2 regions of the Micromonospora sp. M61 genome follow, and region 1 is predicted to be linked to the other one. Evidence: riboswitches for the same ligand, from Rfam matches in the RefSeq annotation. Region 1 holds a riboswitch; the other holds the start of a gene.
What was found. A riboswitch is a leader RNA that binds a small molecule or an ion and turns the genes downstream of it on or off. The one in region 1 is predicted to bind cobalamin.
Positions count from the first base shown of each region.

Region 1 (7,483 bases):
AGCGCATGCCGCAGATCACCGCCGTCACCGTCGAGGACGTCCGTTTTCCCACCTCACTGACCGCCGACGGGTCCGACGCCATGAACAAGGACGGCGACTACTCGGCGGCGTACGTCATCCTGCACACCGACGGTGTCGACAGCGTGGGCGTGCCGCTCGCGGGTCACGGGCTGACTTTCACCATCGGTCGAGGCAACGACATCGTCGCCGCCGCCGCGGTGCACCAGGCGCAGCTTCTGGTCGGCCTGGACGTGGCGACGATGGCCACGGACATGGGCGCGGTCTACCGACTCCTCACCTCCGACAGCCAACTGCGGTGGCTCGGGCCGGAGAAGGGCGTCGTCCACCTCTCCCTCGCCGCCGTGTTGAACGCCTCATGGGACCTGGTCGCCCGGCTCGCCGGGAAGCCGCTGTGGCGACTGCTCGTCGACATGTCCCCCGAGCAACTCGTCGACATCGCGGACCTGCGCTACCTGTCCGACGCGCTGACCCGGGACGAGGCACTGGCCATCCTGCGGGCCAAGGAGAGCACCAGGGCCGACCGCCTCGCCGAGCTCGACCGCACCGGCTACCCCGCCTACACCACCTCGGCCGGCTGGCTCGGCTACGGCGACGACAAGCTGCGCCGGCTCTGCCAGGAGGCGGTGGACGCCGGCTACGGGTACGTCAAGCTCAAGGTGGGCGCCAACCTCGACGACGACATCCGCCGCTGCGGCATCGCCCGGGAGATCCTCGGCCCGCACCGCAACCTGATGATCGACGCCAACCAGGTCTGGGACGTCGGTCAGGCCATCGAGTGGGTCAACGCCCTCGCCCAGTTCACACCCCTGTGGATCGAGGAGCCGACCAGTCCCGACGACATCCTGGGCCACGCGGCCATCCGCCGCGCTGTCGCTCCCATCGGCGTGGCCACCGGCGAGCACTGTCACAACCGGGTGATGTTCAAGCAGCTGTTCCAGGCCGGGGCCATCGACTTCTGCCAGCTGGACACCGGTCGGCTGGCCAGCATCAACGAGATCGTCGCCGTGCTGCTCCTCGCCGCGAAGTTCGACGTGCCGGTGTGCCCCCACGCCGGCGGAGTCGGGCTCTGCGAGATGGTCCAACACGTGTCGGTGCTCGACTACGTCGCGATCTCCGGGGATCTCACCGACCGGGTCACCGAGTTCGTCGACCACCTGCACGAGCACTTCACCGACCCGTGCGTCGTCCGGGACACCGGCTCGGGCAGCGGCTACGTCCTGCCCAGCCAGCCCGGCTACTCCACCCGGATGCGTCAGGAGTCGGTCGCGCTCTACCGGTTTCCCGACGGCCACTACTGGGCGGCGTCGGACCCGACTACCGTGTCATCCTCGGAGCCGTACGTGATCGCGGGTGGGACGGCCACCCCCGCCGGCCGCTAGGGGGTGTCATGTCGCGCACCGACGAAGTGGTGAACGGCATCAAGCGGATGATCCTCGAAGGGCAGTTCAAGCCCGGGGACCGACTGCCCATCGAGAAGGACCTCGCCGAGTCGCTCGGCGTTTCGCGCGGCTCGCTGCGCGAGGGCATGTCGGCTCTGTCGATCCTCGGCATCGTCAACATCCGTCAGGGTGACGGCACCTACGTCACCAACCTCGACGCGCCGCAACTGCTGGCCCCGATGGGTTTCGTGGTGGACTTCCAGGGCCAGGGCGACCCCCGGCACATCCACACCGTCCGGCGACTGCTGGAGTGCGAGGCCGCCCAACTGGCGGCGACCAGGATGACCGACGAGGCCCTCGCCCAGGCCGGTGACCTGCTCGCCGAGGCGGCCCGGATGGTCGGCCAGTCACCGCAGGACCACGAGCGCATCCTCGAGATCGACATCGCCTTCCACCGGATCATCGCGGTGCACGCCGAGAATCCGGTGCTCATCGGGTTGATCGAGGCGTTCGCCGGGCGCACCGTGCGGGGCCGGCTGTGGCGGAGCCTGCACGAGGAAGGCGCGGACCGGCGCACCCACGACGAACACGTGGCGATCCTCAAGGCCCTTGCGGCACGTGACCCGGAGCGGGCCCGTATCCGGATGGCCAACCACCTGATCGGGGTGGAGGAGTCGTTGTACGGGTTGCCCGACGACGCCGAGGCCGGCTCCGACACCGCGCGGTCGTGACCGCCCACGCGGTCGACGGCCACGGTCACCGCTCGTCGCGTTCCACACTGGTGCTCCCGGTCATGGCCGCCACCAGGTCGTCGGTGGTGACCTCGTCGGCGCGCAGTCGGGCCGCCCGCCGACCGAGGCGCAGCACCTCGACCCGGTCGGCGATCTCGAGCACCTGCGGCATGTTGTGGCTCACCAGCACCACCGACATGCCGGCGTCGCGGGCGCGCCGGACCACGTCGAGCACCCGCCCGGTCTGGACGACACCGAGTGCGGCGGTGGGCTCGTCGAGGATGACCACGTTGGTCGCCCAGATGATGGCGCGGGCCACCGCGACGCACTGCCGTTGCCCACCGGACAACATCGCGATCGGGGTGGTGACCCGCGGGATCCGTACGCCCAGTTCGTCAAGGGCGGCGGCGGCGCCCAGCCGCATCGCGCGCTTGTCGAGCAGCCCGAGCCGACCCAGCGGCCCGGAGCGCAGGATCTCCCGCCCGAGGTACAGGTTGGCGGCCACGCTGAGGTCGTCGGCGACGGCGAGGTCCTGGTAGACGGTCTCCACCCCGGCGCGCCGGGCGTCGACCGGGGTGGAGAACCGGACGGGACGACCACCGACCCGGATCTCGCCCTCGTCGGGCGGGTGCACACCGGACAGCGTCTTGATGAGGGTGCTCTTCCCGGCGCCGTTGTCGCCGATCAGCGCGACGACCTCACCCCGGTGGACAGTGAAGTCGGCGCCGCGCAACGCCTCGACGTGCCCGAACCGCTTGACGATGCCACGGGCTTCGAGGACCGGCGGCTCGTCGGGGGTGGGCTGCCGGTCGCTGTCGGCGGTGGCCGTCGGGGTCGTACCCATCACTGCACCGGGGGGTTGGCGCAGCTGGGCTCGAGCACCGCCTTGATCTCCGCGGAGTCGATGTTCTCCTTGGTGACGAACGTGACGCCGGTGTCGGCCGACGCCAGCGGCGCCTTGTCCCGCAGGTGCTTGACCATCTTGTCGACGCCGAAGTAGCCCATCTTGAACGGGTTCTGCACGACCAGCGCGGAGATCTGGCCGCTGCGTACCCCGGCGATCTCGTCCGGGGCGGCGTCCCACCCGATGATGACCACCTTGCCGGACTTGCCGGCCGCCTGGATGGCCTGCGCGGCGCCGAGCACACTCGGCTCGTTGGCAGCGAAGACGCCCGCGAGGTTGGGGTTGGCGGTGAGGATGTTCTCGGTGACGCGTCGTGCCTCGTTGACGTCACTGCGGCTGGGCTGCTGGCCGACCAGCTTCAGGTTCGGATACTGGGCGAGACCGGCCTTGAAGCCGTCGACCCGCTCGGTGTTGGTCTGCGAACCGGGCTGGAACTCGACCAGCGCCACCTCGTGGTTGCCGGGGCCGAGTTCGGTGGCGAGCAGCTTCGCCGCCTCGGTGGCCGACGCGCGGTTGTCGGTGGCGAACAGCGGCACGTTCGACGGCTGCGGGCTGGTGCCGGAGTCGATCATCGCGACCGGGATGTTCGCGGCGAGCGCCTTGTCGGTGGCGGGCGCCAGCGCACTGGAGTCGGTGGCCGCGTAGACGATGCCGTCGACCTTCTTGGTGACGTAGTTCTGGATCAGGTTGACCTGACCCTCGACATCGGTCTCGGTGGTGACCCCGTCCCACTGGACGGTGACGTCACCCGCGCGCTGCGCGGCGCACTCGGCACCCGCCTTCACCGTGTTCCAGTAGTCGGCCCCGACCGCCTTCGGGACGACGGCGAGCTTCAACGGCCCGCTCGCGTCCTTGGTCGCGCCGTCGCCTCCGTCCCGGACCTCGACCCCGCCGCAGGCGCTGAGCAGAGCGGTCGCCGCGGCCACGGCCAGAATCGCCTGCGCGCGCAGGAGTGGCCCTCGTGCCCGCCGGCTGGTGGTGGTGTGTGCCATGGTGTGTGTCCTTCCTCGTTCGGACTCTCGAAATGGCATGTCAACCCTGTGATTCCAGCCGCCGGCGGCGGTACTGGTCGAAGTAGACGGCGGCCCAGATGATCAGGCCGACGATCACCTGCTGGTAGTGGATGCTGATGTCGAGCAGGACGGCGCCGTTGCGGACCAGGGCGATGAGGAACGCGCCGATGATGGTCCCGACGATCCGACCCTGGCCTCCGAAGAGGCTGGCCCCGCCGATGACCGCGGCGGCGATGACGTCGAGCTCCAGCGAGATCCCGTAGTTCGGCTGACCGGAGTTGACCCGGGAGGCCGCGATCATGCCGCCCAGACCGACCAGCACACCCGCCAGCACGTACACGCCGGTCAGGTGCCGACCGACCCGGATGCCCGACCGGCGTGCGGCCTCCAGATTGGAGCCCATCGCGTACGTGTACTGGCCGAAGCGGGTCTGGGAGAGCAGGAAGGCGACACCGACGGCGACCAGAACGGTGATCACCACGGCGAACGGAATGCCGACGATCTCCCCGTTGCCGAGCAGTTGGAAGGATCGGGGCAGGCCGTAGACGCCGACTGCCCCGGTGATGATGAAGACGAGCCCTCGTCCGACGGACATCGTTCCCAGCGTCGCGATGAACGGTGGGATCCGGGCCACGGTCACCAGCAGCCCGTTGAGCAGCCCGGCCAGTGCGCCGACGCCGATCGCGACCGCCGTCGCCGCCCAGAGTGGAAAGCCGAGGTCGCGTACGACCATCGCCCCCGCCACGCCGGCGAGCGCGGCGACCGATCCCACGGAGAGGTCGATGCCCTTCGTGATGATGACCATCGTCTGCGCCGTGGCGATGATGGCGATCACCGCGGTCTGCGCACCGATGTTGAAGAGGTTGTCCGCGGTCAGGAAGTAGGGACTGGCGAAACTCAACACGATGAACAGCACGACGAGCGCGGTGGCGGCGGTCAGCTCGGAGACGGCGTGGGAGATCCGTTCCCGGAACCAGTCGCTGGGCGTGCCGTGCTGCGTGCCGGTGGTTGCCTCGACGGTGCTCATCGTCGGCCCTGACCTCCCCAAGCGTGGCGCCGCACGCGACGGGAGAGCCGTCGGCGAGCGGAGCACCGGTGACCGGCCGAGCCTCCTCGGCAGGGAGAGACGGACTCGGGGCCCGCACCACCCATCGAGATAGGTCGGATGTTTCCCTTGATCAGGCGTTACCATGCCATGCACGTACGTGTGTTGCCAAGGTCTTGCGACCATGTTTTGCCGTCGGTACGCGAGCCTTCGGAGCCCGACGTCCGACCAGAGCGGCATGATCTGTTGTCGATGGCCGCCCCGCGAGCCAACGAACCACAATCCGATTGTTATCGATAACATGCTATGCCTTCGCCGCCCGCCGCGCTCGCCTCGTTCCGACTCAGCCGGTGCATGAGGCGGCGAGCAGACACACCGGCCGGTCCGAGCCGAAAATCAGCCGGCCCGGGCCGATCGCTGTCGAGCGCGTGCTCGACAGCGGGCCGCGGTTCCACAGTCGTCCAGACCGCGCCGTCCACCCGGCCACCGGCTCGGAGAGCTTCGCCGTGACGTCGGGTTCGGTGGCGGCGGACGATGCCCGCCGCCACCGATCTGGTTTTGATCTGACGAATCGGGCGGCGCTGAGTCCTCGGGCGCAGGTGCCTCACCCACTGCGGGGCCGGGTTGACCGCCTGCGGCGGCACCGATACCGTCGACCCACTATCTGCGGCGACGCGAGGGAAGCCGGTGTGATTCCGGCGCGGTCGCGCCACTGTGAGCGGTTTCCCCCACCTCAAAATGGGGCCCGCGAGCCAGGACGCTCGGTCGTCCGCAGCCTTGCAATGGGGACGCGTCATCCCCGGGGAGGTTCGTGATCATATGTCCAGCTCCACGTCCAGCCAGCCGTTGGTGAATCCCGCTGGCACCACGCGTCTTCTGTGGACGGTCCTGGCGACCGTCGTCGCGCTCACCCTGCTGGCCTACCTCGTCGCGTTCGACCAGGGTGCGGTGTCGCGCAGCGGGACGTACCTGCACGAGCTCATGCACGACGGCCGGCACCTGCTCGGTGTTCCGTGCCACTGAACGCCACCACCGCTCCCCCGTTCCTCGCCGTCCTCGTCCGCGGCCTGCTCGCCGGCCTGATCGCTGGCCTGCTCGCCGGGACGTTCGCCTACGTCGCCGGCGAACCGCACGTCGAGGCCGCCATCGCTATCGAGGAGGCGGCCTCGCACGCCGGACCCGCCACTGGCGGGCACCAGCACGACGAGGCAGTGGTCACCCGGAGCGGCCAGCGCGGCGGGCTCTTCCTGGCCACCGCACTGTTCGGCGCCGCGATGGGCGGTCTGCTGGCCACGGCGTACGTCCTGCTGGCCCGTCGACGACGGACCGACGACGACGGGCGCTCCGGCCTGCTGCTGGCCGGTGCGGCGCTGCTCGGCGCGGTGATCGTGCCGTTCCTCAAGTACCCGGCGAACCCGCCGGCGGTCGGCGACCCGGCCACCATCAACCAACGCACCGCCACCTACCTGCTGATGGTGGTGCTCGGTCTGGTGGCCGTGTGGGCGGGCTCGCTGGGCTACCGGTCAGTCGGCGCGCAGGCGCCACTGTGGCAACGCGTCGCCGCGGCCGTCGGCGGTTTCCTGCTGGTCACCGTCGCGTCCTACGTGGTGCTTCCGTCGTTCCAGGAGGTCCCCACCGACTTCCCCGCGACGCTGCTGTGGAACTTTCGACTGGCCTCCCTCGGCACCCAGGTGGTGCTCTGGACCGGGATCGGCCTGCTGTTCGCGGCCCTGATGCACCACGATAGACACCGGCGGGCCGCCGCCGCGCTGCCCAGCACGTGACCGCCACCAGCCTCCGGCTGGTCGCCCACGGTCACACCGCCGCCCTGCGCCGGGCCCGCTTCGGCGGACCCGACGACGGCCTGGACGAGGGCGGTCTGCGCGCCACCCTCGCCCAGGCCCACGCGGATCCGGACCGGCGTGGGCACCTCGGCATGCACGACACCTGCCTGTGCAGCCCAGCGGTGGCGGCCCGGCAGACCGCCGCCGCCTTCGGTCTGCTGCCGACGATCGAGACGGCGTTGGCCGACTGCGACTACGGCGACTGGTCCGGACGGTCGCTTGAGGAGATCGCCGGCACGCATCCGCAGGCGCTACACGACTGGTTGTCCGCACCGAAGTCGGCACCGCACCGCGGTGAGTCCGTCGCGGCCGTGCGGGATCGGGTCGGCAGTTGGCTGGACGAGCAGCACCGAGCAGGCCGGCGCGTCATCGCGGTCACCCACCCGCTGGTGATCCGGGTCGCGGTCGTGCACGCCCTCGGGCTGCCGATGGCGACGTACCGACAGCTGGACGTGGAGCCGTTGGCGATCGTCCGGCTCACCAGCCAGGGCACGCGCTGGCAACTCCGACTGGGCGCGGAGCCGAGGTGGGTCGACTCCGCGATGG
Region 1 is NZ_JAGPYA010000052.1:6,843-14,325, reverse strand. Features, by position in the region: gene KBX34_RS25200 (enolase C-terminal domain-like protein) at 6-1,400, shown strand; gene KBX34_RS25195 (FadR/GntR family transcriptional regulator) at 1,409-2,131, shown strand; gene KBX34_RS25190 (ATP-binding cassette domain-containing protein) at 2,157-2,975, opposite strand; gene KBX34_RS25185 (ABC transporter substrate-binding protein) at 2,975-4,027, opposite strand; gene KBX34_RS25180 (ABC transporter permease) at 4,068-5,075, opposite strand; cobalamin riboswitch at 5,721-5,878, shown strand; gene KBX34_RS25175 (CbtB domain-containing protein) at 5,913-6,116, shown strand; gene KBX34_RS25170 (CbtA family protein) at 6,107-6,877, shown strand; gene KBX34_RS25165 (histidine phosphatase family protein) at 6,874-7,483, shown strand, end outside.

Region 2 (7,483 bases), on a different contig from region 1:
GTCCCCTTCTCACCCCGGACCAGCACACCGCCGATCGCCGGGGACACCGCGTTGAGCAGCAGCGCCAGCCGCATGTCGGCCATGCCAAGCACCGCACTGAACGGATAATTGACGATCACTGTGCCTTCCTTCGATCGCGACTGCGGGGCTCGCAAAACCGGCTCACTCCTCGCGCTCACACCCGGTCCTCCAGGTCGCCCTCACTGGCCAGGTACGTGTCGCGCAGCCGGTCCAGGGTGGCCGGCTCGGGTTTGGCCCACAGCCCCCGGTCGGCGGCCTCCAACAGGCGTTCGGTGATGCCCCGCAAAGCCCACGGGTTGGACTGCTCCAGGAACTCGCGGGTGGTGTCGTCGAACAGGTACGCGGCGGCCAGGTGCTCGTACATCCAGTCGTCGACCACGCCGGCGGTGGCGTCGTAGCCGAACAGGTAGTCCACTGTGGCGGTCAGCTCGAACGCGCCCTTGTAGCCGTGCCGGCGCATCGCGGCGATCCACTTCGGGTTGACCACCCGGGCCCGGAACACCCGCCGGGTCTCCTCGCCCAGCGTGCGGGTGCGCACGTCGTGCGGCATCGCCGAGTCACCCACGTACGCCTGCGGTGACGTGCCGGTGAGGTGACGGACCATCGCCACCATCCCGCCGTGGTACTGGAAGTAGTCGTCCGAGTCGACGATGTCGTGCTCGCGGGTGTCCTGGTTCTTCACCGCCACCGCGATCCGGGCGAAGGAGCGTTCCATGTCGGCGCGCGCCTCCCGTCCGTCCAGGCCCCGGCCGTAGGCGTAGCCGCCCCACACCGCGTACACCTCGGCCAGGTCCGCGTCGCTGCGCCAGGTCCGCGCGTCGATCAGGGGCAGCAGGCCCGCGCCGTACGCCCCGGGCTTCGAGCCGAAGATCCGGGCGGTCGCGCGCCGCTCGTCACCGTGCTCGGCGAGGTCCGCGGCGACGTGCGCCCGCAGGTAGTTCTCCTCGTCCGGCTCGTCCAGGGCGGCGACCCGCCGCACGGCATCGTCGAGCAGCGCCACCACGTGCGGAAACGCGTCGCGGAAGAACCCGGAGATGCGCACTGTCACGTCGATGCGCGGCCGGCCCAACTCGGCGGTCGGCACCACCTCGATGCCGGTGACGCGCCGGGACCGCTCGTCCCACACCGGCCGGCAACCCAGCAACGCGAGCACCTCGGCGATGTCGTCGCCCTGGGTGCGCATCGCGCTGGTGCCCCACACGGTCAAACCCACCGAGCGGGGGTACGCCCCGGTGTCGGCGAGGTGCCGGGCGAGCAGCGAGTCCGCGAGGGCCACCCCGACGTCCCAGGCGTTGCGGCTGGGGATGGCCTTGGGGTCGACGGAGTAGAAGTTGCGGCCGGTGGGCAGCACGTTGACCAGGCCCCGGGTGGGTGAACCGGACGGGCCGGGCGGCACGAACCGGCCGTCGAGCGCGCCGAGGGTGTTGGTCAGCTCGTCGGTGGTCCGGTCCAGCCGGGGCACCAGCTCGGTGGCGGCGAAGTGCAGCACGGCGGCGACGTCCGGGATCGGCTGGCCGGTCACCTCCGCCACCACCGCGTCGACGGCCTCGGCGTCCCAGCCGAGCGTCTCCATCTCGATGACCAACCGCCGGGCGAGGGCCTCGATCAGGTCGACGGCGTCGGCGGCGGTGCCGGCCGGCCCGTCCACCACGTCGGTCAGCGCCACCGGGAGGGCGATCCGCTGCCCGGGCGACGCGAGCAGCGCCTGCTCGTCAAGCCCGTACGCGACGGCGAGCGCCTGCCGCAGGCCGGGCAGGGCGCGGGCGCCACCCCAGATCTGGGGGGCGCGCAGCACAGCGAGGACCAGGTTGACCCGGGGTTCACCGGTGGGTGCGTCGGCGAGGACGTGCAGACCGTCGCGGATCTGCACGTCCTTGACCTCGCAGAGGTACCCGTCCAGGTGCAGCACGAACTCGTCGAAGTCGTCCTCGTCGGGCATCGCCTCGGCGTGCAGGTCGTGGTGCAGCTCGGCGGCGCGTACGAGGTCCCAGATCTGCGCCCGCACGGTGGGCACCTTGGCCGGGTCGAGGGCCTGCACTGTGGCGTACTCGTCGAGCAGTTGTTCCAGTTTGGCCAGGTCGCCGTAGGTCTCGGCGCGGGCCATTGGCGGCACCAGGTGGTCGATCACCACGGCGTGCGCCCGGCGCTTGGCCTGGGTGCCCTCGCCGGGGTCGTTGACGATGAACGGGTAGACCAGCGGCAGGTCGGCGAGGACCGCGTCGGGCGCGCAGTCGGCGGCCAGTCCGAGGCCCTTGCCGGGCAGCCATTCGAGGGTGCCGTGTTTGCCCAGGTGCACCACGGCGTCCGCGCCGAAGCCGCCGTCGGCGACCGGGGCCGCCAGCCAGCGGTACGCGGCCAGATAGTGGTGACTCGGCGGCAGGTCCGGGTCGTGGTAGATGGCGATCGGGTTCTCCCCGAAGCCGCGGGGCGGCTGGATGAGCAGCACCACGTTGCCGAAGCGCAGCCCGGCGAGCACGATGTCGCCGCTCTCGGTGTAGAGCTGGCCGGGCGGCTCACCCCAGTGTTCCCGCATCCGTTCGCGCAGCTCGGTCGGGACCTGGTCGAACCAGCGCCGGTACGTCGGCCCCGGTATCCGGGCCTCGGCGGCGGCCAACTGCTCCGGGGTGAGCCATTCCACGTCGTGACCGCCGGCGGCGATCAGCGCGTGGATCAGCGCGTCGCCGTCCTCGGGCGGTGGAGCGTCACCCAGGTCGTAACCCGCCTCGGCTAGTGCGGCGAACAGGCGGACCGCCGAGACCGGGGTGTCCAGCCCGACGGCGTTGCCGACCCGGGAGTGCTTGGTCGGGTACGAGCTGAGGACGACGGCGACCCGCTTGTCGGCGTTGGGCACGTACCGTATCCGGGCGTGGCGCACGGCGATCCCGGCGACCCGGGCGGCCCGCTCGGCGTCGGCGGCATAGACCGAGAGCCCGTCGGCGTCGATCCGCTTGAACGAGAACGGCACGCTGACGATCCGGCCGTCGAACTCGGGGATGGCCACCTGCATCGCCGCGTCCAACGGGGACAGTCCGGCGTCGCTGCCGGCCCACTGCTCACGGGTGCTGGTCAGGCAGAGCGCCTGGATGATCGGCACGTCCAGGGCGGCCAGGGCGCCCACGTCCCAGGCGTCCTCGTCGCCGCCCCCGGACGCGTCCGCGGCGACCGCGCCGCCGGCCGCGAGCACGGTGACCAGCAGCGCGTCGCAGCGGGCGAAGAGCCCGAGCGGGCCCGCGCCCGTGGTCAGGCCCCGCAGCGAGCCGCAGAAGATCGGCAGCGGGTTGCCGCCGGCTTTGTGGACCGCGTCCGCGAGCACGTCGACGAAACCGGTGTTGCCGGCGAGCGCGTGCGCCCGGTAGAAGACGATCCCCACTGTGGGCCGGTCCGGGTCGGCGGGGTGTTCGCCGTGCACGCCGTACGCCGGGGTCGGTGCGGGCGGGGCGAACCCCTCGCCGGTGAGCAGCACCGTGTCGGAGAGGAACCGGGCCAACTGCGCGAGGTTGTCCGGGCCGCCCTCCACCAGGTAGGCCAGCGCCTGGGTGACGACCCCGGACGGCACTGTGGAGATGGCCATCAGCTCCGCGTCGGGCAGCGTCTCGCCGCCCAGCACGACCGTCGGCACGCCGGTGGCGAGCACCGCGGCGAGGCCGTCCGGCCAGGCCTGTCGGCCGCCGAGCAGGCGTACGACGACGAGGTCGACCCCGTTGAGCAGGGCGGGCACCTCGTCGGCGGCGACCCGGGCGGGGTTGGCCAGCAGGTAGTCGGCGCCGCTGGCGCGGGCGGCCAGCAGATCGGTGTCGGCGGTGGAGAGCAGCAGGATGCGCACGGCAGGCTCCGGAGAGTGACGCCCTGGCCGCCACGGAGGCGACCTGGACGAAGCGGGTGGGTGCGGCGTCAGCCGGCACGACGGCGCGGCCGGCTCGCCGACGCGGACGTCGGGGCCGGTCAGCGCCGGGCGCTCAGCTCAGCGGGCCCGGTGGTCGACGCGGGCGACCTGGAGCACGCCGACGAGGCCGGCCCGGAGCATGCTGGTCCGGCCGGTCGTGGGTGCGGTGTGGCGTCCGCGATGCGGGTCATGACGATGATCGTCGATGAATGAGACGCCGTGCGCCATCGGGTCCTCCTCGGGTGTCCACGCCCTGGGGTACGTCCCGACGGCCGAAGTATCCTGGCTTCCGGATCGACGCTCTCCCCCGGCCTTCCAACCGCAGACACACGGCCGTGACTCACGAGGGGGGATCGCTCCCCGGTGACAGTGGCGGGACCGCGTCGGAATCGCACCGACTTCCTTCACTGCCGTCAGGCCGCGAATGCTGCCACACCGCCGCGCCGCCGGTCAACGCCGACCCCGGCGCTGTCAAGCGGGTGCCAATCATCGGTTTCCACCGATTGGTGCGACCTCGAATCCGCACGCCGTAATGCCCCGGGTCAATGCGCGACGCCCTTTGCTCTGCTTACCTATGTGCACCAGTGACGCTCCGTGTCTGGTGCAGATAGGTAAGCAGAGCAAAGGGAGGTAGCACCTACCCTGGCCTGCGCCGATCGTCCGAGGGTGCGGTGGCATGCGGCACCCTCACCTAGGATCGGCGACCACCGGAGCAGCGTCCGCGATCAATCCCGGGAGTCGATCACCATCGTCGCCATGCGATTCCACCACCTCGCCGGCCGTGTCTGGTTCTGCCCAGGCGATCCGGACCCGGAGGCGGTCCAGGCCGGCGTCGCCGTCGTGGCCGACGAGCGCGGCAGTGTGATGATCGACGCCGAGTCGATGACGCTTGAGCAGGCCCGCTCAGCCGTCGAGGCCGCCTGAACAGACGAGCCTCAGCGGGCGTGCCGTTCCGGGTGGGCCCGGCTCCAGGTGCGCATCCGTTCCGGGTAGCCGGTGCGCGCCGCCTCGTACAGCGGCACCGCGTGCTTGCGGGCGATGGACCCCGCCGCCCGCGGCGTGCCGGTACGACGACGGATCCACTCGCCGTCGTGGGCGATCGCCACCACTGTGGTGTCCGTCGCGGTGGTCTCCGGCTCCAGGTAGAACTCCACCCCCCGCCGGCTGGCGACGAACTCCTCCAGCGCCGCGAGATCCTCGCGGGTCGCCTCCCGGTCCAGCTTCGTCGGGGTCGCCTCGGCACCCCGCGACCGGCGGTTGAACCAGCTCATGACCAGCTCCTCTCCTCGACGCCCCTCCAGTGCAGCACCGAATCCTGGCAATACGCTGCACGCCGGATGGGAGACAGCTGGCCCGCGTCGAAAGAGACGGGTGGAACCACCGGGGCGTACGCGGTGTCATGAGTGTGATCCGAACGGAGGCCTCCCCCTGGACGACGACGCTCTCGTCACCCGCGCTCGGGCCGGTGACCTGGAGGCGTACGACCTCCTGGTCGCCCGGCACACCGCGTCCGCACACCGGACGGCGGTGCTGCTCGGCGCGGGATCGGACTCCGAGGACGTCATCCAGGAGGCGTTCGTGAAGGCGTACCGCAAGCTGTCCCGTTACCGGGGCGAGTCGTCCTTCCGGTCGTGGCTACTCGCGATCGTCGCCAACGAGACCCGCAACCTGCACCGGTCCCGCGGCCGGCGGGACGGGCTCGTCCTGCGGGCCGCGGCGGCGGATCCGACGGCCGAGATCGCCGAGGACGGGGCGGTCGACGCCGTCCTCGCCGGGGAGCGCCGCGCCTCACTGGTGCAGGCCCTGCGTCAACTACCGGTACGCGACCGCGAGGTGATCGTCTGCCGGTTCTTCCTCGACCTCAGCGAGGAGGAGACGGTGGCGGCACTGGGCTGGCCCCGGGGCACTGTGAAGTCGCGCACTTCCCGGGCGCTGGCGAAGCTTCGCGGCCTGCTCGACCGTGAGGAGGTCCGGCATGGGTGACCTCGAACGGGAGCTGCGCGACCTCTCCGCCTGGCTGGAGACACCCGACGCGCCGGACGTGACCGCTCGCGTCCGCGTACGCCTCGACAGGCCGGCGCGCCGGTGGCGTCCGCTTGCCGCGGCGGCGCTCGTCGCCGTGGTCGTGGCGGTGGTGCCCCCGACCCGCGCCGCCGTCGCCGACGCTGTCACGGGGCTGCTGCGCTTCGCCGGTGTCAGCATCGCCACCACGCCCGCCCGCACGCTGCCCGGCGGCACGCCGTCGCCGTTGCCCGGCCAGCGGTCCATCACCCTGGACGAGGCCCAACGGGCGGTGCGGTTCCCGATCCGTCAACCAGCGAAGCTGGGCCCACCCGAGCGGGTGCTGGTCGCCGACCCCGACGCCACGGGCACCTGTCGGGTGGCGACGTTGCTCTACGACCGGGGCGCGCTGCGCGTCGACGCGTTCGACGGTCGTCTCAATCTGGCCTTCCACAAGGAGGTCACCCCGCCGGGAGCGGACTGGGTTCAGGTCAACGGCGACTTCGCGATCTGGGTGGACGGGCCACACGTGCTGTCGTACGTGGACCGCGCGGGTGAGGTCCGCCAGGAGACCGCCCGACTGGCCGCCTCGACCCTGATCTGGCAGGAGGGCGACGTGAGCTACCGGCTGGAGGGTGCCGTCGGCAAGGCGGAGGCGATCGAGATCGCCCGCTCGCTGCGCTAGGTGTTTCCAGGGAACCTGGCGGGCGCGGCCGGTGTCATGACGGTGCGACGAGTCGTCGACGCGTACCGGAAGGGGCGAGATGGTTTCCTGGGGCAGATGGGTGCTGGCATCATCGGTGGTCCTGCTGGCGGGGTGCACGACCACGACCAGTGGCGGGGCAGCCGCGCCGACGAGCTCTGCCGCCAGCACGGCGAGCGCCACGGCCGCCACGGCGAGCGCCACGGCCGCCACGGCGAGCGCCGCGACCGGCTGCGCGGCGCGGGTCGAGACCGGGTCGCTGCCGGACTGGGCGGACGCCGGGTTCAGCGGGGACGCCCGGGTCCCGCACGTGTTCGGCGCGAAGGGTGACATCGTGGCGGTGCTGTTCGCCCATCCGCTGCGCCAGCACCGCAAGGACGGGTCGAACAACAAGATCCTGTGGGTGGCCCGGGCCGCCACGACCTCGCCCGACCCGAGCGCACCGGCGACCCTGGTGATCACCGCGACGCTCGACGGCACCGACACCCGGGTCACCCGGAAGGTCGCCGGCGGACCGGGCCCGTCGATCATCGACATGCCCCAGCCCGGTTGCTGGCGCCTCGACCTACGCTGGTCCGGGCACACCGACACGATGGACCTGGTCTACGCACCATGACGTCGTGCCCTGGCGCCGCCTAGGCTGCGGGGCGTGCTGAAGGACGCGAGGGCGGCGGCGGCCCGCAACAACGCCGAATGGTGCGACATCGTCTGCGGCAGCCACGGGCTGGCCGGGCGTACCGACGACGAGGCCTGGTCGGTCCCGCGCCGCTCACCCCCGTGGTATCCGGACGCGGTCACCCTGCGGCCGGGGGTCGACGCCGAGGCCCTGCTGGCGCGCATCGACGCGGGGCCCGGCGCGTCGGTGAAGGACAGCT
Region 2 is NZ_JAGPYA010000011.1:106,562-114,044, forward strand. Features, by position in the region: gene KBX34_RS08950 (magnesium chelatase subunit D family protein) at 1-179, opposite strand, end outside; gene cobN (cobaltochelatase subunit CobN) at 176-3,844, opposite strand; gene KBX34_RS08960 (hypothetical protein) at 3,905-4,117, shown strand; cobalamin riboswitch at 4,180-4,309, opposite strand; gene KBX34_RS08965 (hypothetical protein) at 4,661-4,828, shown strand; gene KBX34_RS08970 (hypothetical protein) at 4,840-5,175, opposite strand; gene KBX34_RS08975 (RNA polymerase sigma factor) at 5,276-5,887, shown strand; gene KBX34_RS08980 (hypothetical protein) at 5,880-6,590, shown strand; gene KBX34_RS08985 (hypothetical protein) at 6,691-7,224, shown strand; gene KBX34_RS08990 (hypothetical protein) at 7,258-7,483, shown strand, end outside.
Region 2: linked by a shared signal. The riboswitch ahead of cobN (cobaltochelatase subunit CobN) and the one ahead of KBX34_RS25175 (CbtB domain-containing protein) in region 1 are both predicted to bind cobalamin.